4 regions of the Qiania dongpingensis genome follow, and region 1 is predicted to be linked to each of the others. Evidence: riboswitches for the same ligand, from Rfam matches in the RefSeq annotation. Region 1 holds a riboswitch; each other region holds the start of a gene.
What was found. A riboswitch is a leader RNA that binds a small molecule or an ion and turns the genes downstream of it on or off. The one in region 1 is predicted to bind ZMP and ZTP.
Positions count from the first base shown of each region.

Region 1 (7,566 bases):
CGGCCCCTGAGGCGCCAGAGAACCGAAATGGTGACGGTCCGGAACTTCCGCCGGTGTTAAACGGAAGCCTTAACAGAGTTAATTAAAAATAATTCCAAAAAGTATCTTATATCAGGCATTGAAGTACTGAAAAACGACCGGAACATTTGACTACTTTCAGAATAAAGATTACAATAGTACTACATAAAGATAAGAGGTAGGGATATGGCCGGGTTGAGTACTGTTTTAATCGATTTATTTGTAATATTTTTTGATCTTATGGTATTTACTAAAATGATAGTGTTAAAAAATGAAGGCAGAAAATGGCGGTTTGTTATGTACACAGGCTGCATGATTATAATATCCTGTTATTTTTTAGCTACCTATGTGTATCTGTGGCCATCGGCTGTGGCTTCCGTTGTTTTTATGAGTATTCCCAGCCTAATATTTTTTTTCGTCTTATCAAAATATAAGGACGCCCGCTTTTTCCTTACGTTTTGCTTTGTTGATTCTGTCACTTTGATTTTTGCTTTTTTGGCACGTTATGTTGGAATACTCACAGGTAACACAGGAAGAATTATCTTGCTTTTCGTGTTGTTTGTTGTATTGCTGATGATTTTTATGATCGGGGAGCCGTATTTTGGGCGATATCGGACCCTTTTGGAATATGTGGACGCCGGCTGGAGAGCCATGATGATATGTTCAATACTCATCTATTTCGCTCTGGTCTTTTTTGCGGCATACCCTAAGCCAATGGTGGAACGGATAGAATATGCGCCGACGTATCTCGTGTTTTCAGCTGTCGTTTTGTCGTGTTATTCCGTGTTTATTACTTCAGCGGTGAAGACCAGTAAAATCTATGAACAGAGTAAGCAGCTGCAAAAAGAAAAAAAATGGCATCGAATGGCTTATATAGATGCGCTCACAGGCTGTTTTAACCGCATGGCGTATATGGAAAAGATAAACGAAATAGAGCGGGAACGGATGAAGAATATGCCGATTGGCGTTCTTGTATTTGATCTGGATCGATTCAAAGAAATCAATGATACGATGGGGCACAATGTAGGAGATCATGTTTTAAAAGCTATGGCAGCTCTGTTGAATGAGATTTTTCAGGAAGATAATTACTCTCTCTATCGAATTGGAGGAGATGAATTTGCGGTTCTTGCGGTAAACGCAACAGAGCAGCAGCTATTATGCAGGCTTCAATTATTGAGATGCAAAACAGATGCAGACAAAATAACTCTGCCATGCAGCCTGTCTGCCGGATACTCTTTCGTTGACCCAAAAGAGAATAATGCTGTGGAACAGGCATTTATTCGAGCAGATAGGATGATGTATAGTGATAAACACAGCAGGAAATAGGATTGCTGGTCCAGAATAATATGGTTTAAACATTTAAAGAGTTTGGAATATTCTAATCCTATAATCGTTTTGCTGCGTTTGGCAGGACAGGAAAACCGGGAGGATTAGGAATAAAATGAGAAGAAGAATTTCACTGGAACCAGAGGCGGTGGCGGTAAGCAATGCGAATTCCGTACCGCCCCTTATTTTTCAGCTTCCCCCCTGCGAGGGGCGGGAGGTACTGGAAAAAGCACAGGATGCGCCGGTATGTATGTATCCGGCTTGTATACAGAAAACAATGGTGAATACCGGAGAATGGGGGAAAGTACGGGTCTTTGTGGTCAGGCCGGAACGAGTCTCCTGCCCGGCAAATGTGATATTTTACATTCATGGAGCGGGATGGGTATTCGGAAGCTTCCATACTCATGAGAAGCTGGTCAGGGAACTTGCCGCAAGGACGGGTTCTGTCCTGGTGTTCCCGGAGTATTCCCGGGCGCCGGAAGCGCGTTATCCGGTAGCTATCGAACAGTGTTATCACATACTTTGTATGCTGCCTGCATTGCTCAGACAAATGGGAATAGAGATGAACCCGGCCGCGCTGACAGTGGCGGGGGACAGCGCTGGAGGAAATATGGCTATTGCCATGACACTGATGGCAAAATACCGGGGAGGGCCCTGCATCCATAAACAGCTTTTGTATTATCCGGTGACAAATGCCTGCTTTGATACTTGCACCTATCGGCAATTCGCGGTAGACTACTATCTTTACAGAGCCGGGATGATGTGGTTCTGGAATCAATATACAGTGTCAGAATGTGACAGGAATCAGATTACTGCTTCTCCGCTGCGGGCGGGAAGAGAACAGCTGGAAGGCCTGCCCGCCGCTATGATAATCAATGGGGAGGCAGACGTTCTGAGAGACGAAGGAGAGGCTTACGCGAGAAAGCTTAGGGAAGCGGGGGCAGAAGTGACTGCTGTGCGGTTTCAGGCAATCATCCATGATTTTGTGATGCTGAACGAGCTGGATCAGACGAGAGCCTGCCGCGCCGCTATGGATGTCTCTGTGGAATGGCTGAACAGAGAAAGCTGCCCTGTGCCTTGCTGCTGATCGACTATTTTTGGTAAGCTTTTTTACTCTTGTGATGGCATGTATGACAAACGGTATTTATACGAATCCTAAGTATATACCCAAGTGTATGTATAAAGGGTTCGCCGGCGGACAATGAACAATAGGAGCAGAAAGATGGTGACAGGAACATGGAAGATAAAAAGATGGAAGGGAAGAAATATGAGTTTGACGCTGTCATAAAAAAGGTTCCGGATATGGACGGAGCATATGTGGAATTTCCTTTCGATGTCAGAAAAGAGTTTGGAAAAGGCAGGGTAAAGGTACATGCAGAATTCGACGGAGAGCCGTATGACGGAAGCCTTGTCAGGATGGGAACGCCTGGCCATATTCTGGGAATACGAAAGGATATCCGGTCAAAAATCGGCAGACAGCCGGGGGATATCGTACATGTCGTACTTACAGAACGCCGTTGATTTCTTCGTATTTTTATTGAAAGGAATTCTTGACAATACAATAACAATATGATATGGTAGGGAAAAGACAAGAGATTTTCATCGCTGGCGGAATCAGTGGAAGAACCACGGGGTGATGAAAGTTTAGGAATTAGCCGACCGTCTGGGCAACATTTGTTGATGAAACGAATGTTGCCTTTTTTTATACTCTGCATTTCAGGGGAGAAGCTTTTCTAGAGGCAGAGTTACATAAAATGTTTTCTTTCGTGGGGGAAACCAAGGGGAAACAAGCGGTAAGTAAACAAGCAAGAGAAGGAGGAGGTATTGATGAGCAGATTAAGTATCATCACTCAAAACAAGGCTCAGACCACAGTAGAGGAGCTCTACAAGGATCTGGAGCGGCGTATCAGCGCGAGTCCGCCAGGACTGTGTCCCGTTGATCTGGCGTCATCTTTCCTTAAGATGTGCCATGCCCAGTCATGTGGGAAATGCGTTCCCTGCCGTGTGGGCCTGGGACAGCTGCAGAAGTTGATGGAAGACGTGCTGAACGGGGAAGCGACTCTGGAGACGATTGACCTGATTGAAAAAACAGCAAAGAATATTTTCTATTCCGCAGACTGCGCCATTGGGTATGAGGCTGCGAAAATGGTATTAAAGGGAATCAAGGGATTCCGGGATGATTTTGAAGAGCATATTCTGAGAGGCCGCTGCAAGTTTGAGCTGAACCAGCCTGTGCCTTGTGTATCACAATGTCCCGCGGGAGTGGACATTCCCGGTTATATTGCCCTGGTGGCAGAGGGCCGCTACGGCGACGCGATCCGCCTGATCCGAAAAGACAATCCGATGCCTTCCGTATGCGGGCTTATCTGCGAGCATCCCTGTGAAGTGCGCTGCCGCAGGACGATGATCGATGATCCTGTGAATATCCGCGGACTGAAGAGATTTGCCGTAGATCATGCGGGCGACGTGCCGCTTCCCGTACCCGCGGTGCCTACGGGGAAAAAAGTGGCTGTTATCGGCGGAGGCCCCGGCGGTATCAGCGCGGCTTATTATCTGACCTTAATGGGCCATGATGTGACGATTCTGGAACAGAGGAAGAAGTTGGGCGGCATGCTCCGCTACGGGATTCCCAATTACCGGCTGCCCAGAGAGGTTCTTGACAGAGAGATTGAGCATTTGCTCAGCATCGGAGTTAAAGTAGAGACCGGGGTGTCTGTGGGCGAGAACCCCAGCATAACGGATCTGAAAAACGAATATGACGCGATTTATATCGCGATCGGCGCTCACATTGACAGAAAGATCGGCATTGAAGGCGAAGATGCCAACGGCGTGGTTTCTGCCGTGGAACTGCTCCGCGGGATTGGCGACGGCGAAATGCCTGATTTCAGCGGCAAGGATATCGTAGTCATCGGCGGCGGAAACGTAGCCATGGACGTGGCGCGGTCAGCAATCCGTCTGGGTGCGAAGCGTCTGCGTATTGCATATAGGCGCAGAGCCGTGGATATGACGGCCATGCCGGAAGAAGTCGCGGGAGCGGTGGAGGAAGGATGCGAGCTTCTCGATCTTCATGCCCCTCTGCGTGTGGAAAAGGATGCGGACGGAAATGTGGCGGCCCTTTGGGTGAAGCCTCAGATCATCGGACCGGTAAAAAATGGAAGACCTGTGCCTGTGAATTCTTCTGAAGAGGATGTCCGTCTCTCCTGTGATATGGTAATCGTGGCCATCGGACAGGGCATTGAGTCCAAGGCTTTTGAGAAACAAGGCATTCCTGTGAAACGCGGAGTCATCGAAGCGCTTAACTGGAGTGGTGTGAATGCAAAGGATATCACCGGCGTGTTTGCCGGCGGCGACTGCGTGACAGGACCTGCCACCGTAATCCGCGCAATTGCGGCCGGAAAGGTTGCCGCCGCGAATATTGATGAGTATCTTGGCTTCAAGCATACGATTTCCGTGGATGTGCAGATTCCCAAGGTCCGCCTGGATGACAGGAAGAGCTGTGCCCGCGCGAACATGAAGGAGCGCCAGCCTTCCGACAGAGCGAAGGATTTCGATCTGATCGAATGCGGCATGACCTGCGAAGAAGCGAGCCAGGAAGCGAGACGGTGCCTGCGGTGTGACCACTTTGGCTTCGGTATCCTGAAAGGAGGCAGAGTAGAAAAATGGTAAATCTCACAATTAATGGTAAACAGATCAGGGTGAAGGAAGGAACCACGATTCTGGACGCTGCCGCTTCCGCAGGGATTTTTATTCCGACTCTTTGTTATCTGAAGGATATCAATGAAATCGGCGCCTGCCGTGTCTGTGTTGTAGAAGTGGAAGGCTGCGCCAAACTGGTGACGGCCTGCAACAATAAAGTATGGGAGGGTATGGATATCCGTACCAACAGCCCCAAGGTAAGAGAGAGCAGAAGAAATAATGTTGAATTGATTCTGTCTCAGCATGACTGTCAGTGCGCTACCTGTGTGAGAAGCGGGAACTGCAGTCTTCAGACGATAGCCAACGACCTGGGCATTCTGGAACTTCCTTTTGAGAAAAAGCTTCCAAAGTCCAACTGGCCGATGGATTTCCCTTTGATTCGGGATGCCAAAAAGTGTATCAAGTGTATGCGCTGTGTTCAGGTCTGTGACAAGATCCAGGGACTGAATATCTGGGATGTGGCGGGAACTGGTTCGAGGACTACCGTTGACGTATCCAGAAACAGAAAGATCCAGGAATCTGACTGTGCGCTCTGCGGCCAGTGTATCACACACTGTCCTGTTGGAGCCCTGAGGGAGCGCGACGATGTCCAAAAGGTTTTGGACGCGCTGGCAGATCCGGAGAAGATCACAGTGGTGCAGGTGGCTCCCGCCGTACGTGCGGCATGGGGTGAGGCATTCGGCCTTCCCAGGAAGTTTGCCACCGTGAAGCGTCTGGTATCAGCCCTTCGTCAGATTGGCTTTAATTACATATTTGACACCAATTTCAGCGCAGACCTGACCATCATGGAAGAGGGAAGCGAGTTCCTGGAAAAGGTGAAGAACAAGGAGAATGAAACGTTCCCGATGTTCACATCATGCTGTCCCGGGTGGGTACGTTTTATGAAGTCCCAGTATCCCGGCATGGTGGACCAGTTGTCCAGCGCGAAATCGCCTCAGCAGATGTTTGGGGCTGTTGCAAAGTCCTACTACGCGAAGCTGCTGGATGTGGATCCTTCCAGAATCTACAGTATTTCAATCATGCCGTGTGTAGCGAAAAAGCATGAATGTGCGATACCGGTCATGAATGACGCGGGCGCAGGCCCGGATGTGGACGTGGTCCTGACTACCAGAGAAGTAGACCGCCTGATCCGCGCGGAGCACATCATTCCCGCTGATCTGGAAGAAGAAGAGTTCGATACGCCTTTGGGTACCGGTTCAGGCGCCGGCGTCATATTCGGAGCTACCGGGGGCGTTATGGAAGCGGCGCTTCGAAGCGCGTATTATCTGGTGACTGGAAGAAATCCTGATCCGGATTCCTTCAGCAAGGTGCGCGGTATGGACGGCTGGAAAGAGGCTGAGTTCAACCTGGCGGGCCAAAATCTGAAGGTGGCCGTTGCCAGCGGACTTTCCAATACCAGAAAACTGATGGAGGCCATCCGTAAGGGTGAAGTCCAATACCACTTTGTGGAGATCATGGCATGTCCCGGCGGCTGCGCAGGCGGAGGCGGACAGCCGATCAAAGACGGAGAAGAGCAGGCGGAAGCCAGGTGTGAAGTTCTCTATGGACTGGATAAGGTGAACAACCTGAGGTTCTCCCATGAGAATCCTTCTGTCCAAAAATGTTACCAGGATTATCTGGAGGCGCCGCTGTCTCATTTATCTCACAAGCTTCTGCATACGGACCATCATGCTTGGCTGATGCCGGAAGAAGAGACGGAAGAGTGATAAAAAGCCGTCTGAACAACTAACATTGCTACCCATTATTATACCTTCTATATAGGAACAGGGCGTCCGTGTAATGCGGCGCCCTGTTCAAATTTTGCTTGACAATTTAAAAACAAATGGATAAAATAATAAAGAATCGAGTGGCTGTAATGCGTAAATCCGGATGTCGGATTTGCGCATTTTTTTTGTGTAATGAAGACTCCTTTGGACTTCCCATTGTACAAAAAGTACGCACAATTCATGGATTCGGGTTATGGCAGCTTGCCCCAAAAGACTCCAGAGACGACTGAATATGAGGAGGAAACCGAGACAATGGAAAAAGAAGTTACTATGAACCGGATGGGAACAGCGCCCATCAAAAAGCTGATGCTGACCATGGGGATTCCCATGATCTTATCCATGGCACTGCAGGCTTTGTACAATATTGTGGATAGCTTTTTTGTGAGCAGCATAAAGGATACGCCTACTGTGGCACATTTGGGAGATTATGCAGTGAATGCCCTTACCCTGGCATTCCCGGTCCAGATGCTGATGGTCGCGATTGGCATTGGTACCGGAGTCGGAGTAAATGCACTGCTGTCAAAGAGCCTTGGCCAGGGCGACAGGGAGAAAGGAAGCTGGATTTCGGGCAATGCCGTCTTTTTAGGACTCTGCACCTATATTGTATTTTTACTGTTCGGTATCTTCGGCGTGAATGCCTATATGATTTCCCAAACAAAGAATCCTGTTGTCCTTCAAATGGGAAAGGCATATCTGGGAATCTGCTCTATACTTTCCTTTGGAAGCATTTTGTTTATGATCTACGAGAAGCTTTTGCAGG
Region 1 is NZ_CP060634.1:892,943-900,508, reverse strand. Features, by position in the region: gene H9Q78_RS04195 (sugar phosphate isomerase/epimerase family protein) at 1-86, shown strand, start outside; gene H9Q78_RS04190 (GGDEF domain-containing protein) at 205-1,344, shown strand; gene H9Q78_RS04185 (alpha/beta hydrolase) at 1,460-2,431, shown strand; gene H9Q78_RS04180 (DUF1905 domain-containing protein) at 2,596-2,865, shown strand; ZMP/ZTP riboswitch at 2,936-3,020, shown strand; gene H9Q78_RS04175 (NAD(P)-binding protein) at 3,172-5,010, shown strand; gene H9Q78_RS04170 (NADH-dependent [FeFe] hydrogenase, group A6) at 5,004-6,746, shown strand; gene H9Q78_RS04165 (MATE family efflux transporter) at 7,059-7,566, shown strand, end outside.

Region 2 (7,566 bases), 780 kb from region 1:
TTCAGTCCGGGACCAGCCATAATTTCGGCGACGGATTCGCAAAGGCCTTTGATATTCAGTATTCTGACAGCCAGAATCAGCTTCAGTACGTGCACCAGACGTCATGGGGCATGTCTACCCGTATCATCGGCGCGCTCATTATGGTGCATGGAGACGACAGCGGCCTGAAGCTTCCTCCGAGGATCGCGCCGGTGCAGGCAATGGTGATTCCGATTTCTCAGAGAAAAGAAGGCGTGATGGAAAAGGCCGCTTCTCTCCGTGACGTACTGAAAGAAGCCGGTATCCGCGTGAAGCTGGATGATTCCGACAAGAGTCCGGGCTGGAAATTCAGTGAACAGGAAATGAGAGGAATCCCTATCCGCGTGGAAATTGGTCCGAAGGATATGGAACAGAACCAGGCGGTGATCGTCCGCCGCGATACCCGTGAAAAGCTTGTGGTATCACTGGATGAGCTGGCAGAAAAGGCAAAAGAGATCCTGGATTGTATCCAGAAGGATATGCTGGCTCGGGCAAAGGAGCATTTGAAGGAGCACACCTATGTGGCCAGGGACTATGAAGAATTCAAGAAGATCGTGGCAGAGAAGCCGGGATTTGTAAAGATGATGTGGTGCGGCGACGAGGCATGTGAGCTCAAGATCAAAGAGGATACAACGGCGACCTCACGCTGCATGCCGTTTGAGCAGGAACAGATCACGGATGTGTGCCCGGTATGCGGAAAGCCTGCAAAGACGATGGTATATTGGGGCAAAGCATATTAAAGATAAGTGAAATCATTTTTAATTAGCTCCTATCAAGCTCCAGCTAAACACCGGCAGAAGTTCCGGACCGTCACGATTTCGGTTCGCTGACGATGCAGGGGGCGTTTTATCTCCGCTCCAGGAGTACCACTCACATGTCGACGGAAAATCCTGATGATTTTCCTGTCTCCGTTTCTGCTTTCCTCCGCCTGGGGAACACCGGCCGCTGCTCTGCGGCGCCCGCCTTTAGGCCGGCCCGGAATCGGATTTCCTCTTGCCTTGTCAATCAGGCAGAGAAAACCTGTTTCGGGCATTTCCTGCTCAGGGGATGTATGAGAATCAAAATAGGTGCTTGACAAATGCTTAACAACGTGTTAGTATACAAATATCAAAACGAAGTTCCGATTACTGACGGATAATTGTGGAGTACCACAGTGGAATCGGAGCCATATAAGAGCCGACCGTCTGGGCAACATTTGTTTCTGAATGTTGTCCTTTTTTGTTCTCAAAAGCTGGAGGGTTAGCCGGCCGGGAGCAAAAAGGGCAGAAATATTTATATACATATAGGAGGGTATTATTATGGGATTCAAAAGTGACATTGAGATCGCACAGGAGTGCACAATGGCTCCGGTAACGGAGATCGCGGCAAAGGCAGGGATCGAGGAGAAGTACCTGGAGCAGTACGGAAAGTACAAAGCAAAGATCGATTACAACCTGTTGAAAGAGTCAGACAAGAAGGACGGAAAGCTGGTGCTGGTCACCGCCATCAACCCCACACCCGCAGGGGAAGGGAAGACGACGACGACGGTCGGCCTGGCAGACGGCCTCCAGAAGATCGGAAAGAACGTCATGGTAGCCCTGCGTGAGCCTTCCCTTGGGCCGGTGTTCGGCGTGAAGGGCGGAGCGGCAGGCGGCGGATACGCCCAGGTAGTGCCCATGGAGGACATCAACCTCCATTTCACCGGTGACTTCCACGCCATCGGAGCGGCGAACAACCTGCTGGCAGCCATGCTCGATAACCATATCTATCAGGGCAACGCCCTGAACATCGACCCCAGGAGGATCACCTGGAGGAGATGCGTGGACATGAACGACAGACAGCTGCGTTTTGTGGTGGACGGACTGGGCGGAAGGACGAACGGGATGCCCCGCGAGGACGGCTATGACATCACCGTGGCATCGGAGATCATGGCGGTGCTGTGCCTGGCATCCGACATCACGGATCTGAAGGCCCGTCTCTCCAGAGTCATCGTAGGATATACCTACGATCAGAAGCCTGTGACAGCAGGGGATCTGAACGCACAGGGAGCGATGACAGCCCTGTTAAAGGATGCGCTGAAGCCGAACCTGGTGCAGACACTGGAGCATGTGCCGGCCATCGTACACGGCGGCCCCTTCGCGAACATCGCCCATGGATGCAACTCGGTGATCGCGACAAAGATGGCGATGAAGCTGGGCGACTATGCGATCACAGAAGCTGGCTTCGGAGCAGACCTGGGAGCAGAGAAGTTCCTGGACATCAAGTGCCGGATGGCAGGGCTCAGGCCGTCGGCAGTAGTAGTGGTGGCGACGGTGAGAGCGCTGAAGCACCACGGAGGAGTGGCCAAGGCAGACCTCAACAATGAGAACCTGGAAGCATTGGAGAAGGGGCTCCCGAACCTGCTACAGCATGTGGACAATATGAAGAACGTATATAAGCTGCCCTGCGTAGTGGCGATCAACGCGTTCCCGACGGATACCAAGGCGGAGCTGGATCTTGTGGAAGCGAAGTGCCGTGAGCTGGGAGTGAACGTGGCGCTGTCCGAGGTATGGGCAAAAGGCGGAGAAGGCGGAGTGAAGCTGGCAGAGGAAGTAGTGCGCCTCTGTGAGGAGCCGAACGATTTCAGCTTTTCCTATGAGCTTGACGGCAGCATCGAAGAGAAGCTGGATACCATCGTGAAGAGAGTATACCATGGCAAGGGAGTGGTGCTGACGGCGGCAGCGAAGAAGCAGGCGAAGCAGCTGGAGGAGCTGGGCTATGGAGACTGCCCGATCTGTATGGCGAAGACGCAGTACAGCTTTTCGGATGACCAGAAGTTACTGGGAGCGCCGAAGGACTTCGAGGTGACGGTAAGGAACCTGAAGATATCGGCAGGAGCAGGATTCATCGTGGCATTGACAGGAGAGATCATGACGATGCCGGGACTGCCGAAGGTACCGGCTGCAGAGAAGATCGATGTGGATGAGAGCGGCAAGATCACTGGCCTGTTCTAATCCGGCATAACATTACTGATTATTTCTTTTTCATAGATTTGCGCCCGTTGTCTGACGGGCGGAGTTACAAGGGAGAGGGTTTTAAGCAATAGGGAAAGGCCATGTACAGTGGGGTGCATGGCCTTTTTTCTTGCCCTCTGAGTTTAAAATGTGGTATGATATATCCACGACTTGTCATAGCATGATATGACAGAGATCCGTGCCGCGGACGTTTCAGCTGCGGCGGAGGAAAGAGAGGGGCCTTGTTATGAAGATTGAGATTCCGCCTCATGTGGCTTCTATTATCGGTATCCTGGAGGAGGCTGGATATGAGGCCTATGCTGTGGGAGGCTGCGTCAGGGACACGCTTCTGGGGCGGGTGCCGGAGGACTGGGATATTACCACGTCGGCCAGGCCGGAGCAGGTGAAACGGCTCTTTCGGAGAACTGTGGATACTGGCATCCAGCATGGAACTGTCACGGTTCTCATGGGGAAATGCGGATATGAGGTGACCACATACCGTCTGGATGGAGAATACGAGGATGGGAGACATCCGAAGGACGTCACTTTTACGGCGAGCCTTAAAGAGGATCTCAGGCGGCGGGATTTTACCATCAATGCCATGGCTTACAGCGATAAATCCGGAATTATTGATGAATTCCATGGAATGGATGATCTGAAATCCGGAATCATTCGCTGTGTGGGAAGCGCAGGAGAGAGGTTTACGGAAGACGCGCTGCGTATCCTGAGGGCGGTACGGTTTTCTGCCCAGCTGGGATTTTCCATAGAAGAGGAAACGAAAAAGGCGATACAGAGGATGGCCCCCCGCCTGGAGCTGATCAGCCGGGAGAGAATACAAGTGGAGCTGGATAAACTCCTGTGTTCACCGCATCCGGAATATTTCCGCCAGGCGTACGAGCTGGGAATCACCGCCGTGGTGATTCCGGAATTTGACCGGGCCATGGAGACGCCTCAGAGAAACCTTTATCACCGGCTGTCGGTGGGTGAGCATACGCTGAGGACGCTGGAAAACATAAGGGCGGACCATATCCTGCGCTGGACGATGCTCCTTCATGACCTGGGAAAGCCTCAGGTGAAGTCGGAGGATGAACAGGGTAATATCCATTTTTATGATCATGCGGAGGCTGGCGCGGAAATAGCGAGGAAGATCATCCGGGGCCTTAAGTTTGACAACGCTACTTTGGAGGCGGTGACTACCCTAGTCACATATCATGACTTTCCGTTTCCCATTTCTAAAGAAGGAGTGAGGAAAGCGCTGAACCGTGTGGGAAGGGATCTGTTTCCTCTGCTGATGGAGGTATGTACCGCTGACAGTATGGGAAAGAACGAATACGCAAGGGAGACATATCTGCCAAAGCTCCTGCAGGTACAGGAATATTACAAGGAAATCCTCGAGTCCGGAGATTGTGTGTCTCTCAGTGAACTTGCCATAAAAGGCGGAGATTTGATTGGCGCAGGCATGAAACCGGGAAAGAAGCTGGGTGAATGTCTTCAGAGATGTCTGGAAGCGGTGCTGGAATGTCCTGAACGGAACACGAAGGGGTATTTACTGGACTTTGCCGCGCAGATATGGAAGGAAGAAAGGACGCCGGAACCAGAATTTCACGAATAAAGAAATTAATTAAATTACTTATGATTATTCGGAATAATGCTTCTCTTATTGTCATTTATTTGGAACATGTTATACTCAAAACATACTATACAGGCTGTGAATGACGCATGGCTGGAACGGAGGGTTTTTCATGAAGACGAGCGCGGATATCCAAAGGATGTGCGAGGAATTTCAAATTCAGATGATTGATTTTAAGATGACGGATATTGACGGCAGATGGCGCCATATCACCATTCCCAGAGAGAGATTTGACGACGATATATTCAGATACGGCGTTGGCTTTGACGGATCCAATTATGGATATGCGCCGATTGAGAAAAGTGATATGGTGTTCATTCCGGATCCTGACAGCGCAGCCGTCGATCCGTTTGCCGGAGTCCCCACGCTTACCATGTGCGGCAATGTATGCACCATAGGGGAAAAGGAAAATATACCCTTTGACCAGTATCCGAAAAATGTCAGTCTGAGAGCGCTGGAATATATGAAAGAGACCGGGATTGCGGATCGGATGGTCATCGGGCCGGAATTTGAATTTTATGTACTGGATAAAGTGCGCTATCAGATATCGCCGGAATTCAGCGGCTATCAGGTGGATACCCGCCAGGCAGAATGGAACTGCAGCTTGTCTGTTCCCGGGAATAATGGCTATGAAGTGACTTATAAGGGCGGCTATCACGCTTCTGCACCCCAGGATGTGGGATACGATCTGAGGAGCAGGATGTGTCTCGCCATGGAAGACTGGGGAATCAAGGTCAAATACCATCATCACGAGGTGGGCGGTCCGGGTCAGATGGAAATCGAAGTGGAGCTGGGCGATATGGCAGAGATGGCCGACAACACCATGATCATAAAGTATATCATCAAAAACATGGCCGCAGCCGAAGGAAAGACCGCGACTTTTATGCCTAAGCCCATTTATAAAGAGGCAGGGAACGGCCTTCATGTTCACATGCTGCTTTTCAAGGACGGAAAACCGGTGTTCTATGACGAGAATGGCTATTCCGGACTCAGCCGGGAAGCCCATTACTTTATCGGCGGACTTTTAAAGCATATCGCTTCTCTTTGCGCCTTTACCAATCCGTCCACCAATTCCTTTAAAAGGCTGGTGCCTGGCTATGAGGCTCCTGTCACCATTGGATATGCCACCTCCAACCGAAGCGCGGTCATCCGGATTCCTGCCTATGCCAAGGCTCCGGAGACGAAACGGTTTGAACTGCGAAACCCTGACGCCACGGCGAATCCCTATTATGCGTATGCGGCGATCCTGATGGCGGGCCTGGACGGCATCCGGAATAAAATAGACCCGGAGGCCAATGGATGGGGGCCTTATGATTTCAACCTGTATCATCTTTCTGCCGAGGAGCAGAAAAAGATCAAGGGGCTTCCCAGATCCCTGGGTGAGGCATTGGACGCTCTTTTGGCGGACCATGATTATCTGACTGCCGGCGGAGTGTTTCCGGAGCGGCTGATAGAGATATGGCTGGAGAAAAAACGGGCGGAGTTAAAGGAGATTGAGCAGATTCCCAGCCCGGCAGAATTTAAGTATTATTATGATTTATGATGATCCGTATTGATGGAATTGTCGATATGTTTTTTCAAATGGAAAGGGAGAAATGATGAAGGTTATTCAGGCAGATAATTACGAAGATCTGGGAAAAATCGCAGGAGAAATGATATTTCGGCAGATGGAAGCAAAGGACGACAGTGTCCTAGGCCTGGCGACAGGAGAGACCCCTGTGGGAATTTACCAGTATCTTGCGGAAGGATATCAGGACAGGAATCTGAGCTTTTCAAAGGTGCGTACAGTAAATCTGGACGAATATATTGGCATGGACGGGAGCAATGAGCAGTCCTACCGCTATTTTATGAATAAACATCTTTTTAATAAGGTGGATATTCGAAAAGAGTTTACAGAAGTTCCCAATGGCAAATGTGAAGACGTAGAACAGGAATGTCTTCGGTATGAGAAGCGTATAGAGGAATTTGGAGGTATCGATATACAGATTCTCGGAATGGGAGAAAACGGACATATTGGGTTTAATGAACCTGGAAACGAATTTATTTGCGATACCCATGTGGTACAATTGACTGAGGATACGAGAAAAGTGAACGCGCGGTTTTTTGACTCCGCGGACAGCGTACCGGAGCAGGCGATTACCATGGGGATCCGTACCATTCTGAAAGCCAGGAAGATTATTCTGGCTGTATATGGTGTAAAAAAAGCGGAGGCTCTTGCAGGTGTGCTTAAGGATCGGGTGACGCCCTGGCTACCGGCTTCGGTCCTGCAGTTCCATCCGGATGTGACTGTGATCGCGGACGCGGGGGCACTGTCGAAATGCACCGGTCTTTATTGAGCGGAAACAGAAAAGAAGAGCATCCAAAAGGAGACCTGCCGGTATACGGCATGTCTCCTTTTTTGATGCCTATAGATCTTCTGCTTTCAGCAGACGGTCCATCAGCTCCACCACCTTCATGGTACAGTCCATAAACGCGTAAGAATAATCACCGGTGGACAGCGCCTCCTCGATATCCTGTATTTCGTACTGCAGGGCCTTTGAGGTTTCTCCAATTTTCAAAAGCTCTTCAGAACCGTCCGGATAAACCAGAGCCGCCTTGTCGGCGCGCACGTAGTTCATGACGGTTATGTAGGCTTTTTCACCGGCAATGATTCCCCGCTTGGGCAGCTTCGCCCGGAAGGTCAGGTTGACACTGCCGATTTCCTGGGCGCTGGTTTTCAGAGAAATGCTCCACATTTCATCTACGCCGGTGGGATAACGGCCCATTAAATGAGTGAGCTCTGTCAATTCTCCGGACAGAAAATAAGTCACAAAAGAGAGGCCATATGTTCCGATATCCAGCATGGCGCCTCCGCCCAGCTTCGGATTAAAGAAGCGGTTGGAGGGGTCGTCTTCCTTCAGGCTTCCCAGCTCTGCCTCCACAAATTTGATCTTGCCCAATTTACCG
Region 2 is NZ_CP060634.1:1,669,040-1,676,605, reverse strand. Features, by position in the region: gene proS (proline--tRNA ligase) at 1-758, shown strand, start outside; ZMP/ZTP riboswitch at 1,132-1,215, shown strand; gene H9Q78_RS07815 (formate--tetrahydrofolate ligase) at 1,317-2,990, shown strand; gene H9Q78_RS07810 (CCA tRNA nucleotidyltransferase) at 3,238-4,602, shown strand; gene glnA (type I glutamate--ammonia ligase) at 4,733-6,163, shown strand; gene nagB (glucosamine-6-phosphate deaminase) at 6,219-6,956, shown strand; gene H9Q78_RS07795 (Gfo/Idh/MocA family protein) at 7,026-7,566, opposite strand, start outside.
Region 2: linked by a shared signal. The riboswitch ahead of H9Q78_RS07815 (formate--tetrahydrofolate ligase) and the one ahead of H9Q78_RS04175 (NAD(P)-binding protein) in region 1 are both predicted to bind ZMP and ZTP.

Region 3 (7,566 bases), 190 kb from region 1:
GGAATACACTTCTTATTTTGAAGATGCGGGCATTACAGTCCTTCAGGATGAGAAGGCGGTCATCGCGGAGGATATCACCGTTGTGGGCCGAAGGGATATGGAAGAACACAGGCAGTCCATTTACAGCGTCATGGAGGGTGTGGACACCGAACATCCCGTCATACTTCTGGACCATCAGCCCTTCTGCCTGAAGGAAGCGGCTTCTCTGGGAGTGGATCTGGAGCTATGCGGCCATACCCATGGAGGCCAGATGTTCCCCGGCCAGATTTTTACCTTACTCTTTAATGAGATGAATTATGGCCTGCGGACGGAGGGGGATTATCATGTGATAACCAGCTCCGGGGCCGGAGCCTGGGCGCTGCCGGTTAAACTGGGATGTATCAGTGAGATCGTGCATATTAATGTCCGGTTTGAGGGATAGGCAGTGTGCCATAATGGATAGAAAGGGAGCATAAATGAGCTTGGAAGAGGACAGTATGAGGGGCGGGGAAAAGAGAGAAGAAGCATCGGTACGGGCGGGGAGGATAGTTCTCCTATTGTTTGTGTATTCCGTAATAGGCTGGGTCGTAGAAGTGGTGTTCATGTTCTTCCTCTATGGAGAATACTGCGAAAGAGGATTCCTGTATGGGCCTTATTGTCCTATCTATGGTTTTGGACTAGTGGGCCTCGGAGTGCTTTTGAAGCGCTGTCTGAACAAGCCGGTCAGATTCATCCTGCTTTCCATGGCCATATGCGGAGTCTTGGAATATTTGACGGGCGCTGTCCTGGAAGCGGTATTTCATACGGTTTGGTGGGACTATTCCATGTTTCAGTTTCATATAAGCGGGAGAGTCTGCCTGGAGACCTTGATTCCCTTTGGAATATTGTCATATTTATTCCTGCGTTTTATCCATCCGAAGATTGCGGGAATGGTGGAGCGGATTCCGGCCCGGATGCTCTATGGACTCAGCACGAGTATCGTACTCGTCATAATAATAGATTTTATCGCCACGGTCAGGCGATGGATGTAAAGCTTTCAGCTGATAGGGTTTCGGTTTATGAGCGGTACAGGGCAAAAGAAAAACGCTTCCAAAATGAAAGGAAGCGTTTTTCTTTATATCCGATGATCTTTACAAGGGTTTTCCTGCAAGCACTTCTTTGTAATCCTTATAGTTCTCCGCCAAAAGGTCCGGCGTGTTCAGCCCGTAGGGACATTTCTTCATACAGTTTCCGCAGTGGATACAGTCCTCGATCTTTGCCATCATGGCCTGTGATTCAGGAGTCAGATGGCCGGCTGAAGGAGAACGGCGCAGAAGCAGAGACATCCTGGCACAGTCGTCTATCTTAATGTGGGCCGGACATGTGGGCATACAGTAGCCGCAGCCGCGGCAGAAGCTTCCGGACAGAGTCTCCCGCTCTTTGGCGATGAAGGAGGACAGATCCTCAGTCATCACAGGAGGGTTGTCAATATAGGACAGGAATTCATCCAGCTCCTTTTCCCTCTGTACGCCCCAGATGGGCAGTACGTTGTCATATTGGGCCTCAAAAGCGTATGCGGCGGCAGAATTAGTGATCAGTCCGCCGGACAAGGCTTTCATGGCGATAAAGCCCATATTGTGCTCTTTGCAGGCGTTCACGATTTCAATGTCCTTTTCTGAAGCCAGATAGCAGAACGGGAACTGGAGCGTATCATACAGATCGGACTCTATGGCTTCCATGGCCACATGAAGCCGGTGATTGGTGATGCTGATATGCCGGATTTTCCCCTGCTCTTTGGCTTTGAGCATCGCTTCATAAAGCCCAGTGCCATCCCCGGGCTTCGGGCAGAAATCCGGGTTGTGGAACTGCAGGATATCCACGTAGTCGGTCTGAAGGTTCTTCAGGCTGGTATGTAAGTCGTCCCAGAAGCCCTCCACCGTGGTGGACGCAGTTTTCGTAGAAATATAAAGCTTGTCCCGGATTCCCTTGAAGGCATAGCCGACCTTTTCTTCGCTGTCCGAATACTGACGTGCCGTGTCAAAAAAGTTGATGCCGTTGTCATAGGCTTTCCGGAGAAGATATGCCGCGTCCTCTTTGGAGATCCTCTGGATGGGCAAGGCGCCGAAACCATTCTTGTTGACAGTGATTCCTGTTTTTCCAAGTGTTACTGTAACCATACGATACCTCCCAATCATTAGAAAATACTCATTCTCATTAAGAGAAGTATAGTAGGGAAAGGAGGGAATGTCAACCTGGCCGGAAAGAATACCGAAAGGAAAATTTCCGTGAAATCAAAGAAAAGGACTTGTCAAGATTTCTTTTTTATTGTAATATCATAGTGTAAATGCAAGACCGTGCGACTGGCGGAGAGTAGGAGTACCTACGGGGAGCGCGGGATAATATATGAGCCGACCGCCTGGGCAGCCTGAAGGATACTATGGGTTACTCAGGCGTTTTTCTTTTTTAGAAAGGAGCATGAAAATGAGAGCGTTGATCAGCGTATCAGACAAGACCGGCATCGTGGAACTGGCAAAGGAACTCACAAAGCTGGGAGTGGAAATCATCTCTACAGGCGGAACTTACAAAAAACTTACGGACGAGGGAGTAAAGGCCATCGAGGTATCCGAGCTGACTGGATTTCCGGAGTGCCTGGACGGGCGTGTGAAGACCCTCCATCCGATCGTACATGCAGGCCTTTTGGCCATGCGTTCCAATCCGTCTCATATGAAACAGCTTAAGGAGCTGGGAATTCAGCCGATCGACATGGTCATCGTGAACCTGTATCCTTTCAAAGCTACTATCATGAAGGATGACGTGACTCGTGCAGACGCGGTGGAAAATATCGACATAGGCGGTCCTACGATGCTCCGCGCGGCTGCGAAGAATTACCAGGATGTGGCGGTGATCGTGGATCCCAGGGATTATGAGACAGTGCTTAAGGAGATGAAAGAGGATGGAAAGGTATCCCTGGATACCAAGTTCTATCTGATGCAGAAGGTGTTCATGCATACCTCCAACTATGACACCATGATAGCCGATTATCTGAAAGCAGAGCGGAAAGATTATGATCTGCCCGAGACGCTGACCATGACCTTTGAAAAGGTACAGGATATGCGGTATGGGGAGAATCCCCATCAGAAGGCCGCATTCTACCGGGAAGTAGGCAAGAAAAAGGGCACGCTGGATATGGCGGAGCAGTTAAACGGCAAAGAGCTTTCCTTTAATAATATCAATGATGCTAACGGAGCATTGGAGCTCTGCAAGGAATATGACGAGCCGACCGTAGTGGCCAGCAAACACGGAAATCCCTGCGGCGTAGGCAGCGCAGCTACCATTGAGGAAGCATGGGACAAGGCTTATGCGGCAGACAACGTATCTATTTTCGGCGGGATTGTGGCGATCAACAGAGAAGTCACGGCGCCCATGGCGAAAAAGATGGCGGAGGTCTTCCTGGAGGTCATCATCGCTCCTTCCTATGAAAAAGAAGCGTTGGATATTCTCTGTGAGAAGAAAAATGTACGCGTATTAAGACTGCCTGATATCACGGCCATGCAGAGGGAAACGGCTCTCGACTTAAAGAAAGTGAACGGCGGTCTGATCGTCCAGGGCATCGACAACAAGCTGATCGGCGATGAGCTTAAGGTGGTGACGGACAGGCAGCCTTCCGATCAGGAAATGGAAGACATGATGTTCGCCTGGAAGATGGTGAAGTACGTGAAATCCAACGGCATTGCGCTGGCAAAGAATAAACAGTCCGTAGGCATTGGGCCTGGACAGGTGAACAGGATCTGGGCGACCAAGCAGTCTGTGGAGCATGCCGGAGAGCTGATTGGACCGGATGCGACGAAGGGGGCGGTCATGGCTTCCGATGCGTTCTTCCCCTTCCCCGATTGTGTGGAAGCGGCTCACGAAGCTGGTATTACAGCCATCATCCAGCCCGGTGGAGCGATGCGCGACCAGCTGTCCATCGACAAATGCAACGAATATGGCATAGCAATGGTATTTACCGGTATGAGACATTTCCGTCATTGATGCCGGAAGAATAGGAAAATGAAAGACCCCGGAGGCCGGAAGGCCGCGGGGTCTTTGTAGTTCTCGCTGTATAGTTACTTCTTTTCAAAATAAAAAATTTCAATTCGCTGTTTGAGGAAATCCGATCCCATCCAGTCGGTCCTTTCCAACTGACATGGATAAACCTTAATTTTTCCATGTCAGATTCCAACAAAAATCCGTATGATATGCGATTTTTGCCTCCCTGCGTCTGGAAAAATTCTGCTAACGCCTTTGCGGCGCTCGCCTTACGATGGAATCGAATCATTCCTCCTGCGCCTCTTTCCGCACCGGGATAAGGCTTCCGCGTGTTTTGAAAACCATTGGAGCGGACACTGCAGCCCGCTGCGGTGCGCGCGCGGGCTGTTGGTTCTGATCTGGATACTTTTGGAAATCAGAACCTTCCATTGCTGCCAGAATGGTGCGGCAGGCAGGATACCGGCAGAAAGATTCCGGGCCGGCCTAAAGGTGAGCGCCGCAGGGCAGCGGCCGGTGTTCCCCAGGCGGATGGAGGCAGAAACGAAAAATACCGATTCCGTTTCTGAGCGAACCGGAGACGGGAAATCATAAAGATTTCCCGTCGACATGTGAGCGGTACTCCCGGAGCGGGGATAAAGCGGCCCCTGCATCGCCAGCGAACCGAAATCGTGACGGTCCGGAACTTCTGCCGGTGTCTAACTGGGGCTTGGCCGGAGCTTACTAAGAATGATTCCAAAAAGTGTTTTGTATCATACTCTAGGGCATCCCTTAATTTATACCCTCCGGGCAGGCGCACTTCGTGCGGCAAGGTATAATTTCGCAGATTGCATTATACAAGTGAAATATTGCACAGGTTTATGCTATAATAGCCTGTGATGAAAAATAATTGTGCACAATGGGAGGTTGTCATGTATCGTGTGCTGATCGTAGAAGATGATTCTGTGATAGCGTCGTCGGTGAAAAAGCATATGGAGGCCTGGGGGATGGAAGCGGCATGCGTTCAGGATTTCCGGAAGGTTCTGGAGGAATTTTTATCTTATAAGCCCCATCTCGTTCTTTTGGATATCGGCCTCCCGTTTTTCAATGGCTATCATTGGTGCAGCGAGATCCGGAAGGTTTCTAAGGTGCCCATTGTCTATATTTCCTCGGCCTCGGACAATATGAACATCGTCATGGCCATGAATATGGGGGGCGACGATTTTGTGATAAAGCCTTTCAGCCTGGAGGTGCTGACAGCGAAGGTACAGGCGGTGCTTCGGAGGACCTATGATTTCGGGAAGCAGGCGGAGCTTCTGCAGCACAGGGGAGCGATATTGGATATGGATGCGGCGGTCCTCATTTATGAAGGGCAGCGGATAGAACTTTCCAAGAATGAATACCGGATATTGAAAACTTTGCTGGAGAACAAAGGAAAGATCGTCAGCCGGGATATGCTTATGAACCGGCTGTGGGAAACCGATTCTTATGTGGATGACAATACGCTGACGGTGAATGTCACCAGGCTCAGGAAGAAGCTCTCGGAAGCCGGTTTGGAGGAATTTATCTCCACGAAAAAAGGAATTGGCTATATGGTTAAGTAAATCATAGGGAGGAGAATGGGGAAGATGACAAGATTGGCGGTATCCTACCTAAAGGACCATTGGAAGGGATTGTTTCTGCTTTCTGTGTGTTCGGGAATTTTTTTGCTCATTTTTTATCTGGAACAGCTTCCGCTTGCCGCGGTAGCATACGGTGTTCTGCTGTGCTTTTGTGCAGGGCTGGTCCTGTGGGCATGGGACTTTATCCGGTACGCGGGCAGGCACAGCCGCCTGAAACTTTTGAGAAAAACAGTCCTGGTAGACGGAGAAAACCTGCCGGAGCCCCAGTCACTTTTGGAATCCGACTATCAGGAGCTTTTAAAACGAGAGCGTGAAGAAAGGATGCGGATTGAAGATAAGGAGCAGCAGGCCAGACAGGAGATGGTGGATTATTATACCATGTGGGCCCACCAGATAAAAACTCCCATCGCGGCCATGAGGCTGCTTCTTTCGGAGGATTCTGCCCATGACAGAGAGCTGCTTTCCGAGCTTTTCAAAGTGGAGCAGTATGTGGGAATGGTGCTTTCTTATCTGAGGCTTTATGGTGACAGCACAGATTTTGTTATTCGCCGGTATTCTCTGGAACCGATCGTGCGCCATTCCGTTAGAAAATATGCGCCTCTTTTCATTCGGAAGAAAATCGGCCTGGAGCTTCGGGATGTGGACTGTACGGTGCTGACGGATGAGAAATGGCTGTCTTTTGCGATTGAGCAGATTCTTTCCAATGCGCTAAAATATACGAATAAAGGGAAGATAACCATCTATATGGAACAGCCGAAAACACTGATCATTGAAGATACAGGGATTGGAATTGCTCCGGAAGATCTGCCCCGTATCTGTGAACGAGGCTTTACCGGGTATAATGGACGGACGGATAAGGCGGCAACAGGCATCGGCCTGTATCTATGCCGGGAGATTCTGTATAAGCTGTCCCATACACTCAATATCACTTCAGAACCGGGCAGAGGGACCCAAGTTCGCCTTGGGCTGGATTCTTTGGATATCCGATTGGAATAAATGGAGATCTTACCTTTCAATTTTGTAAGCCTGGCCGGAGGAATTGTAAGCCAAAGAAATGGCAGCTCCTTTTTCTTTTTACTATAATAATGCCGTAGATCTTAGTTGAAGCAGATAAAGGAGGCAAGACAAATGGCTATGCTGGATGTAAGACATTTGAAAAAAATTTATACTACCAGATTTGGCGGAAGCCAGGTACAGGCTCTTTCTAATGTGAATTTTTCCGTGGAAAAGGGAGAATATACGGCGATCATGGGAGAGTCGGGCTCCGGTAAGACAACATTGCTAAATATCCTTGCGGCCCTGGATAAGCCCACGGGCGGAGAGGTATATTTAAATGGAAAGGACGTGACTAAGATCCCGGAACGGGAGCTGGCGGCGTTTCGCCGGGATAATTTGGGCTTCGTGTTCCAGGATTTCAATCTGCTGGATAATTTCTCCATACGGGACAATATCTTTTTGCCCCTTGTATTATCAGGCAGAAAATATGAAGAAATGGACCGGAAGCTTTCCGGCATTGCCCCCAGACTTGGCATTCAGGATATCCTGACCCAATTTCCCTATGAGGTATCCGGCGGACAGAAGCAGAGGGCGGCGGTGGCCAGAGCCATTATAACCAGTCCTCAGTTGATTTTGGCAGATGAGCCCACAGGCGCGCTGGACTCCCGCTCCACAGAAAGCCTTTTGGAGCTGTTCGGCGTGCTCAATGACTGCGGTCAGACGATTTTGATGGTGACTCACAGCGTCAAAGCGGCCAGTAAAGCAAAAAGAGTGCTGTTCATAAAAGATGGGGAAGTATTCCATCAGATATACAAAGGGAGAGATACCTCGGAGAGCTTGTATCAGAAGATTTCCGATACTCTCACGATGATAGCGACGGGCGGTGATCGTCATGAGTAAAGGAATCCTGATGTATCCGAAGCTGGCTGCCACCAATATTCAGAAAAACAGCAGGACATATGTCCCCTATATCCTGACCTGTATC
Region 3 is NZ_CP060634.1:701,801-709,366, reverse strand. Features, by position in the region: gene H9Q78_RS03365 (metallophosphoesterase) at 1-421, shown strand, start outside; gene H9Q78_RS03360 (putative ABC transporter permease) at 456-1,010, shown strand; gene H9Q78_RS03355 (aldo/keto reductase) at 1,110-2,135, opposite strand; ZMP/ZTP riboswitch at 2,305-2,387, shown strand; gene purH (bifunctional phosphoribosylaminoimidazolecarboxamide formyltransferase/IMP cyclohydrolase) at 2,440-3,990, shown strand; gene H9Q78_RS03345 (hypothetical protein) at 4,396-4,578, shown strand; gene H9Q78_RS03340 (response regulator transcription factor) at 4,896-5,567, shown strand; gene H9Q78_RS03335 (sensor histidine kinase) at 5,592-6,581, shown strand; gene H9Q78_RS03330 (ABC transporter ATP-binding protein) at 6,714-7,481, shown strand; gene H9Q78_RS03325 (ABC transporter permease) at 7,474-7,566, shown strand, end outside.
Region 3: linked by a shared signal. The riboswitch ahead of purH (bifunctional phosphoribosylaminoimidazolecarboxamide formyltransferase/IMP cyclohydrolase) and the one ahead of H9Q78_RS04175 (NAD(P)-binding protein) in region 1 are both predicted to bind ZMP and ZTP.

Region 4 (7,566 bases), 530 kb from region 1:
GACCGCAGCCTTGCCTTCCATACCGGTTCCCACAGCCGGGGCCTCGGTGCTCAAAAGCGGCACGGCCTGTCTCTGCATGTTGGACCCCATCAGGGCACGGTTGGCATCGTCGTTCTCCAGGAACGGAATCATGGCCGTCGCCACGGAAAATACCATTTTAGGCGAAACGTCCATCAAATCTATTTTTCTCTTCTCAAATTCGGAAGTTTCCTCACGAAAACGTCCGGAAACATTATTACGCACAAAATGGCCCTCATCATCAAGGGCTTCATTCGCCTGTGCAACAATATAATTGTCCTCTTCATCGGCAGTCAGATAGACCACGTCATCCGTTACCACAGGATTCTTCGGATTTGTGGTTTTGTCCACCACCCGGTAGGGGGCTTCCACGAAACCGTACTGATTTACTCTGGCGTAAGTGGCCAGGGAGTTGATCAGACCGATGTTGGGACCTTCTGGAGTCTCGATGGGGCACATTCTTCCATAGTGGGAATAATGTACGTCACGGACTTCGAAGCCGGCGCGGTCTCTGGACAATCCGCCGGGCCCCAGCGCAGACAGACGGCGCTTATGAGTCAGCTCAGCCAGAGGATTGTTCTGGTCCATGAACTGGGACAGCTGGGAGCTTCCGAAGAATTCCTTCACCGCCGCCGTCACGGGCTTGATATTGATCAGCGACTGGGGGGTGATCCCCTCAATATCCTGAGTCGTCATCCTCTCACGAACGACACGTTCCATTCTGGAAAGGCCGATGCGGTATTGATTCTGAAGAAGCTCTCCCACGGCGCGTATCCTTCGGTTGCCCAAATGATCGATATCGTCGTCGTTTCCGATGCCTTCTTCCAGATGCATATTATAATTAATAGAAGCAATGATGTCTTCTTTTGTGATATGCTTGGGAATCAGCTCATGCACATGTTTGTGAAGAGCCTCTTTTAAATCCTCTGCCGGCGCTTCGGCATATTCTTCCAGTATAGGTTTCAGCACAGGGTAGAATACTGATTCTGTAATACCGGCTTCCCTGGGATCGAAATCCACATATTTGGAAAGGTCCACCATCAGGTTGGAAAGGACTTTCACCTTCCTGGCTTCCGTCTGGATATAGACAGAGGGAACCGCGGCGTCCTGAATCTCCACGGCCAGGGCCTTGGATACCTTGACTCCTGCTTCCGCTATGATCTCACCAGTCTCCTGATTCACCACATCCTCCGCCAGGATATGGCCCGCGATCCGATTTTTAAAATGGAGCTTCTTATTAAATTTATAACGTCCGACCTTCGCCAAATCGTATCTTCTGGGGTCAAAGAACATACTATTAAGCAGGCTCTCCGCACTGTCAACGGACAGCGGTTCACCGGGACGGATTTTTTTGTACAATTCCAAAAGGCCATCTTCATAATTGTCTGAAGTGTCCTTCATAATACTCGCTTCAATCTTCGGTTCGTCGCCGAAAAGCTCGCGGATCTCTGCATTGGTTCCGATACCCAGCGCACGGATGAGGACTGTCACCGGCACCTTTCTTGTTCTGTCAACACGGGCAAAGAACACATCATTGGAATCCGTCTCATATTCAAGCCATGCGCCTCGGTTGGGGATAACAGTACAGGAGTACAGGGTCTTACCTACTTTATCATGGGCAATTCCGTAATAGATACCAGGGGAACGTACCAGCTGGCTGACGATGACCCGCTCCGCGCCGTTTATCACAAAAGAACCGGTGTCGGTCATGAGGGGCAGATCGCCCATGAAGATCTCATGCTCACTGATTTCATCAGTTTCTTTATTCATCAATCTGACACGTACCTTCAGCGGGGCCGCATATGTGGCATCCCTTTCCTTACACTCTTCGATGGTATATTTAATGTCGTCCTTACATAAGGTAAAATCGACAAACTCCAAACTCAAGTGTCCGCCGAAGTCTGCGATGGGAGAAATATCCTCAAAGACTTCCTTCAGCCCCTCATCGAGAAACCACTGATAAGAATCCTTCTGGATCTCGATCAGGTTCGGCATCTCAAGGACTTCTTTCTGTCTTGAGTAACTCATTCTTACGCCTTTACCGGCTTTCACCGGGCGTATTCTGCAATTTTCCATTGACGTTTCACCCCTGTTTTCTTTATAATCAACTACAAGTAATCATTTAACCATTCCAATCTCAGGGCACATGAGACCACAATAGTGCACATTCCATCTTAACATCTCGAAGTCAAGCTGTCAATTGATTTTTTCTTAATAATTGCCATATTTTACATGGTTTATGCGTTTTTCCTGCCTTATTTGCTTGCAACTCGTCCAAATTAATGGTATAATGCAAGGTGCGCGAAAAAATTTCAGGAGGTACCCTTTATGGCTTTGTGGTTAAAGATCGTAATCATCGTTCTGGTGATTGTCGTTGCCGCTCTGGTCGCTCTTTACATCCTGGGAACCAAAATGCAGAAGAAGCAGGCTGAACAGCAGTCCATGATGGAAGCCATGGCCCAGACGGTGTCCATGCTCGTCATTGACAAGAAGCGGCTGAAGATCAAGGATGCCGGATTCCCGAAAATGGTGTATGAACAGACCCCGAAATACTTACGAAGGGCGAAGGTCCCTGTGGTCAAGGCAAAGGTCGGGCCGAAGATCATGACTCTGATGTGCGACGAGCAGGCGTTCGCCGTTCTTCCTATTAAACAGGAAGCCAAAGTAGTCATCAGCGGCATTTACATCACCAGTGTCAAAAGCGTGCGCGGTTCTATCGTGGCGCCGCCCAAGAAGAAAGGCTTGTTTGCCCGTTTCCGGAAAAAGTGAGCCGAAGAACACGAACATTGACAGACTGCAACTTAAAAAGATTGCTCAAGGGGCTATATATTTTCTTTGTTTTCTGATTCAAAACAAAGGGATATATAGCCTCTTTCTATTACTTTAAATACAGAAAGGAAAATACCAATGAAAGCTTCAGCTACCACTGGGAATACTCCCTCTTCCAATCCACTCGGCAGCGCGAACATGTTCCCGCTCCTCCTCAAGATGGCCGTCCCTCCCATGCTGTCCATGCTCATCCAGTCTCTATACAATATCGTGGACAGCATCTTTGTGGCCCGTCTGAGCAGCGATGCCCTTTCCGCCGTTTCCATTATTTACCCCATACAGAATCTTTCCCTGGCGCTGGCCGTCGGGACCGGGGTCGGCCTCAATTCCTACATTGCCCGGAATATGGGGGCCGGCCGCACCTCTGCCGCAGAAGACGCTCCCGCTGTCGGCATGGTTCTGACCGGCATCCACTATGTGATCCTGGCCCTTCTGGCAAGCCTTCTCATCCGCCCCTTTGTCGGCATGTATACGCAGGATGCCTCCATCCGGTCCATGTGCTATTCTTACGGATATATCGTCATGATCTTTTCCTTCGGCCAGCTGTTCCATATCACGGCAGAAAAGATCCTGCAGTCCACCGGAAACATGACAGCTCCTCTCGTCCTTGTGGGAATCGGCTGCATCATCAATATCATTTTGGACCCGATCATGATCTTCGGCCTCCTGGGCTTCCCTGCCCTCGGGGTGGCAGGCGCCGCCATCGCCACCGTGACCGGTCAGATCATCTCCGGAGCCATCGGCCTTCTCATGGTAGCCAAGGGAAAGGCAGGGCTTCCCCTGCGCCGCCCCCACCGGGGCATGATCACCAGAAACATCCTGAAGCAGATCTATAGTGTGGCCATTCCCTCCACCATGATCATGGCGCTGCCCTCTGTTCTGGTCGCCGGCCTGAACCGGATTCTTTCCGGCTTCTCTCAGATGGCAGTCACCGTATTCGGCGTCTATTATAAACTGCAGACCTTTGTCTATATGCCGGCCAACGGCCTGGTGCAGGGCATACGCCCGGTCATATCATTCAATTACGGAGCCGGAAACATCAAACGGGAAACGGACGCCATCCGGATCTCTCTGATGATCTCCGTAGCAGTGATGGCTGCCGGCACTCTCCTGTCGCAGGCCATACCGGTCCCCATTCTGCAGATCTTCAACTCGGATAAAAGCATGCTGTCCATGGGAGAAACAGCCCTCCGGATCATCAGCATCGGTTTTATCCCCTCGGCCCTCGGAATCATTACCTCAGCGGTATTTGAGTCCATCGGAAAAGGCCTGCCCAGCCTGAGTGTCACGCTGCTTCGCCAGCTGGTCTTTGTTCTTCCTCTGGCTTTCCTTCTTTCCCGGGCATTCGGCCTGGACGGCGTCTGGACTGCCCTGCCTGTATCAGAAGCGCTCACAGCCGTATATGCCGGAGTCCTGCTCACAAAAGAGCTGAAAAAGCAGAGAGAAGTCCACTTTTAAAGATTTATGTGGTGTACGGATGCAAAACAGCGTGCCGTCTACCCACGGCACGCTGCTCTTTTTTTGATACCTTCTATATCTATTATCGTTTATTTTCTGCTGATCAGGTAGTAAGGAAGTGCGGTGAATACGATGCCTCCTACCATATTGCCCAGGGTAACGAACAGCAGATTATTCAAAACGCCGCCAATGGAGATCGCCACGCCGTTGGGGTCAAGGAGTCCAACGCTGAAGAATGTCATGTTTGCAACACTATGCTCACAGCTGCACACCATGAAGATCATGATACACCATACGGTCATGATCAGCTTGCCGGATTCGGATTTCATTTTGATCCCGCACCATACAGCCAGACATACGCAGATGTTGCAGATGATTCCTTTAAAGAAAAGCACAAGCGCCGGCGCAGAAGCTTTTGCCGCGGCAGCTGTTGCGAAATATGTACCGACATCACCGGTAGGAACCTTCGTAAAATGAAACAAGACGGAAATCAAAACAGAACCCACCAGGTTTCCGATATAGCAGAATATCCAGAGTTTGATGGCTCCGCCCCAGCTGATCTCTTTTTTCATGGCCGCGGAAGACATCACAAAGTTATTGCCGGTAAAAAGCTCGGCACCGGCCATGATAACAAGGCTCAGTGCGGATGCAAACAGGAAACTGGTGGTGATCTTCACCGCGCCGGTGGCCCCTGCCGCCGTCATGATACCGCCCATGGTAAAGCTTATGAGACCGCCAAGACCAATGAACATACCGGCCACCATGGCAGAGATGAAATAACCGAGCGGGTTATTTTTCATAAAATTCAGCTTGTTCTTTCCCGCATTCGCCACTGCTTGAAACTCGTCTTTAAACATAATACTGCTCCTCCTTTAAACGCGCCATCCTGCAGAAACCCCATTTTATACCTTCCGCACATGGCCTGTGTGATGTGGGCACCCACTTTGTCCAGCCCCCGCCCCCTCTGCCTCCACTCCGGAAACTCCGTCTGCCAAAGGCCTGCATATCCCTCCAGGATACAAAAAAGGACAGCATCCGTGATCTACAAATGCTGCCCAGACGGTCGGCTCATATGGGCTTCGACTGCACCGTGTTTCTCACGTTTGCCCGTCAGCAATCGAAACCTTCGTTCTATGTTAATAATATAACACACCTTCCAAAATACGTCAACCTCTTTTACCGATTATTCTGCAACTTCTGCTTTTTCCACATTGGCAATCGCAGTCTTCTCCATGGGGATACGGCAGTTCTTGTTGCTTCCGAACTCTACGATCACCACATCATCTGTGATATCGATGATAACGCCGTAGAAACCGCTTGTTGTCACCACACTGTCTCCAATCTCCAGGCTGGAAATCAGGGACTGCAGTTTTTTCTGCTGTTTTTTCTGGGGCCTGATCGCGATAAAATACATGAAACCGATGATGACCACAATATAAATAACCCAAAAACCTACACCGCCCATACCGCTGGCTGTCACAAAATTCATATTCATTCTCCTTTTTCCATTTCAGGACGGCTCATGCGCCCCAGTTTTTCTTTTTTATATTCCGCAAAACGATGCTCTTCAATCGCTTCCCGAATCTCTTTCATCATTGTATTATAAAAATATAGATTATGCAAGACGCAAAAACGCATCCCCAGCATTTCTTTGGCTTTCAAAAGATGGCGGATATAAGCCCTGCTGTACCGCCGGCACACCGGGCAGCCGCATCCTTCTTCTATGGGTCTGTCATCCAGCTCGTATTTGGCGTTGAACAGATTCATCTTTCCATGGTCAGTATAGACATGGCCGTGACGCCCGTTTCTCGTAGGATATACGCAGTCAAAGAAGTCCACGCCCCGTTCCACCGCTTCCAGGATATTGGCAGGAGTGCCGACTCCCATTAAATACGTGGGCTTGTCCTCCGGAAGATGCGGCACCGTTACATCCAGTATCCGGTACATCTCTTCATGAGTCTCTCCCACAGCCAGTCCTCCTACGGCATACCCGTCCAGATCCATTTCGGAAATGATATCCGCGTGCCGGATCCGTATGTCCTCCAGAGTTCCCCCCTGATTGATCCCGAATAAAAGCTGATGGCGGTTTATGGTATCCGGCAGGCCGTTCAGCCTCTCCATCTCCGCCTTACATCTGGCCAGCCATCTGGTAGTCCTCTCCACAGAGTTCTGAATATATTCCCTCTCCGCCTTGGCCGGCGCACATTCATCAAACGCCATGGCGATGGTAGAAGCCAGATTGGACTGGATCCTCATGCTTTCCTCCGGTCCCATAAAAATCTTCCGTCCGTCCACATGAGAGTTGAAATACACGCCCTCTTCTTTGATCTTCCGAAGCCCTGCCAGGGAAAACACCTGAAATCCGCCGGAATCCGTCAGGATCGGCTTGTCCCAGGACATGAACTTATGAAGACCGCCCAGCTTTTTCACCGTCTCATCTCCGGGCCGGACATGCAGATGATAGGTATTGGACAGCTCCACCTGTGTGCCGATCTGCTCCAGATCCGAGGTGGCCACGGCTCCCTTAATGGCAGCCGCAGTCCCGACATTCATAAAGACCGGAGTCTCTATCACACCGTGCACCGTTTCGAGCCGGGCTCTTTTGGCCCTTCCGTCCTTCGTCAATATTTTATACATAAATACCGCCTGTTATTTCGTTTCTTTTTTTCTCATCTTAGTCTTCATTAAGTACCAGATAGGGCCCGTCAGGAATACGGAAGAATACGCTCCGCACACAATGCCCACGATCAGCGGCAGTGCAAATTCCCGGATCGAGGACACGCCCATCAGAAATAGCACGAATACCATGATAAAGGTGGTCAGGGAAGTATAAATACTCCTGGTCAGCGTCTGGTTGATGCTCAAGTTCACCACCTCGCTCAGTTCAGCCCTGGCGCCCATGGCCTTCTGGTTCTCACGGATACGGTCAAAGATCACGATGGTGGCATTGATGGAGTATCCCACAATGGTCAGCATACAAGCGATAAAGGTATTGCCGACGCTCCACTTGGTGATGGCATAAAAGGCCAGGACGATCAGCACGTCATGGACCAGTGCCAGGACTGCGCTGGTCGCGAACCGGATATCCTTAAACCGGAACCAGATATAGATCAGCATGAATATGGTAGCTACCACCACAGAGAGAATCGCGTCTCGTTTCATCTCTGAACTTACAGTCGCGCTGATGCTGTCCGCCTTGATGCTCTCCGTATCAACCCCGTACGCTTCCTCCAGCTTGCTGTTCAGCTGCTCTCTTTCATC
Region 4 is NZ_CP060634.1:1,418,472-1,426,037, forward strand. Features, by position in the region: gene rpoB (DNA-directed RNA polymerase subunit beta) at 1-2,094, opposite strand, end outside; gene H9Q78_RS06770 (hypothetical protein) at 2,347-2,787, shown strand; gene H9Q78_RS06775 (MATE family efflux transporter) at 2,926-4,305, shown strand; gene H9Q78_RS06780 (formate/nitrite transporter family protein) at 4,395-5,162, opposite strand; ZMP/ZTP riboswitch at 5,352-5,433, opposite strand; gene yajC (preprotein translocase subunit YajC) at 5,489-5,770, opposite strand; gene tgt (tRNA guanosine(34) transglycosylase Tgt) at 5,797-6,942, opposite strand; gene secD (protein translocase subunit SecD) at 6,955-7,566, opposite strand, start outside.
Region 4: linked by a shared signal. The riboswitch ahead of H9Q78_RS06780 (formate/nitrite transporter family protein) and the one ahead of H9Q78_RS04175 (NAD(P)-binding protein) in region 1 are both predicted to bind ZMP and ZTP.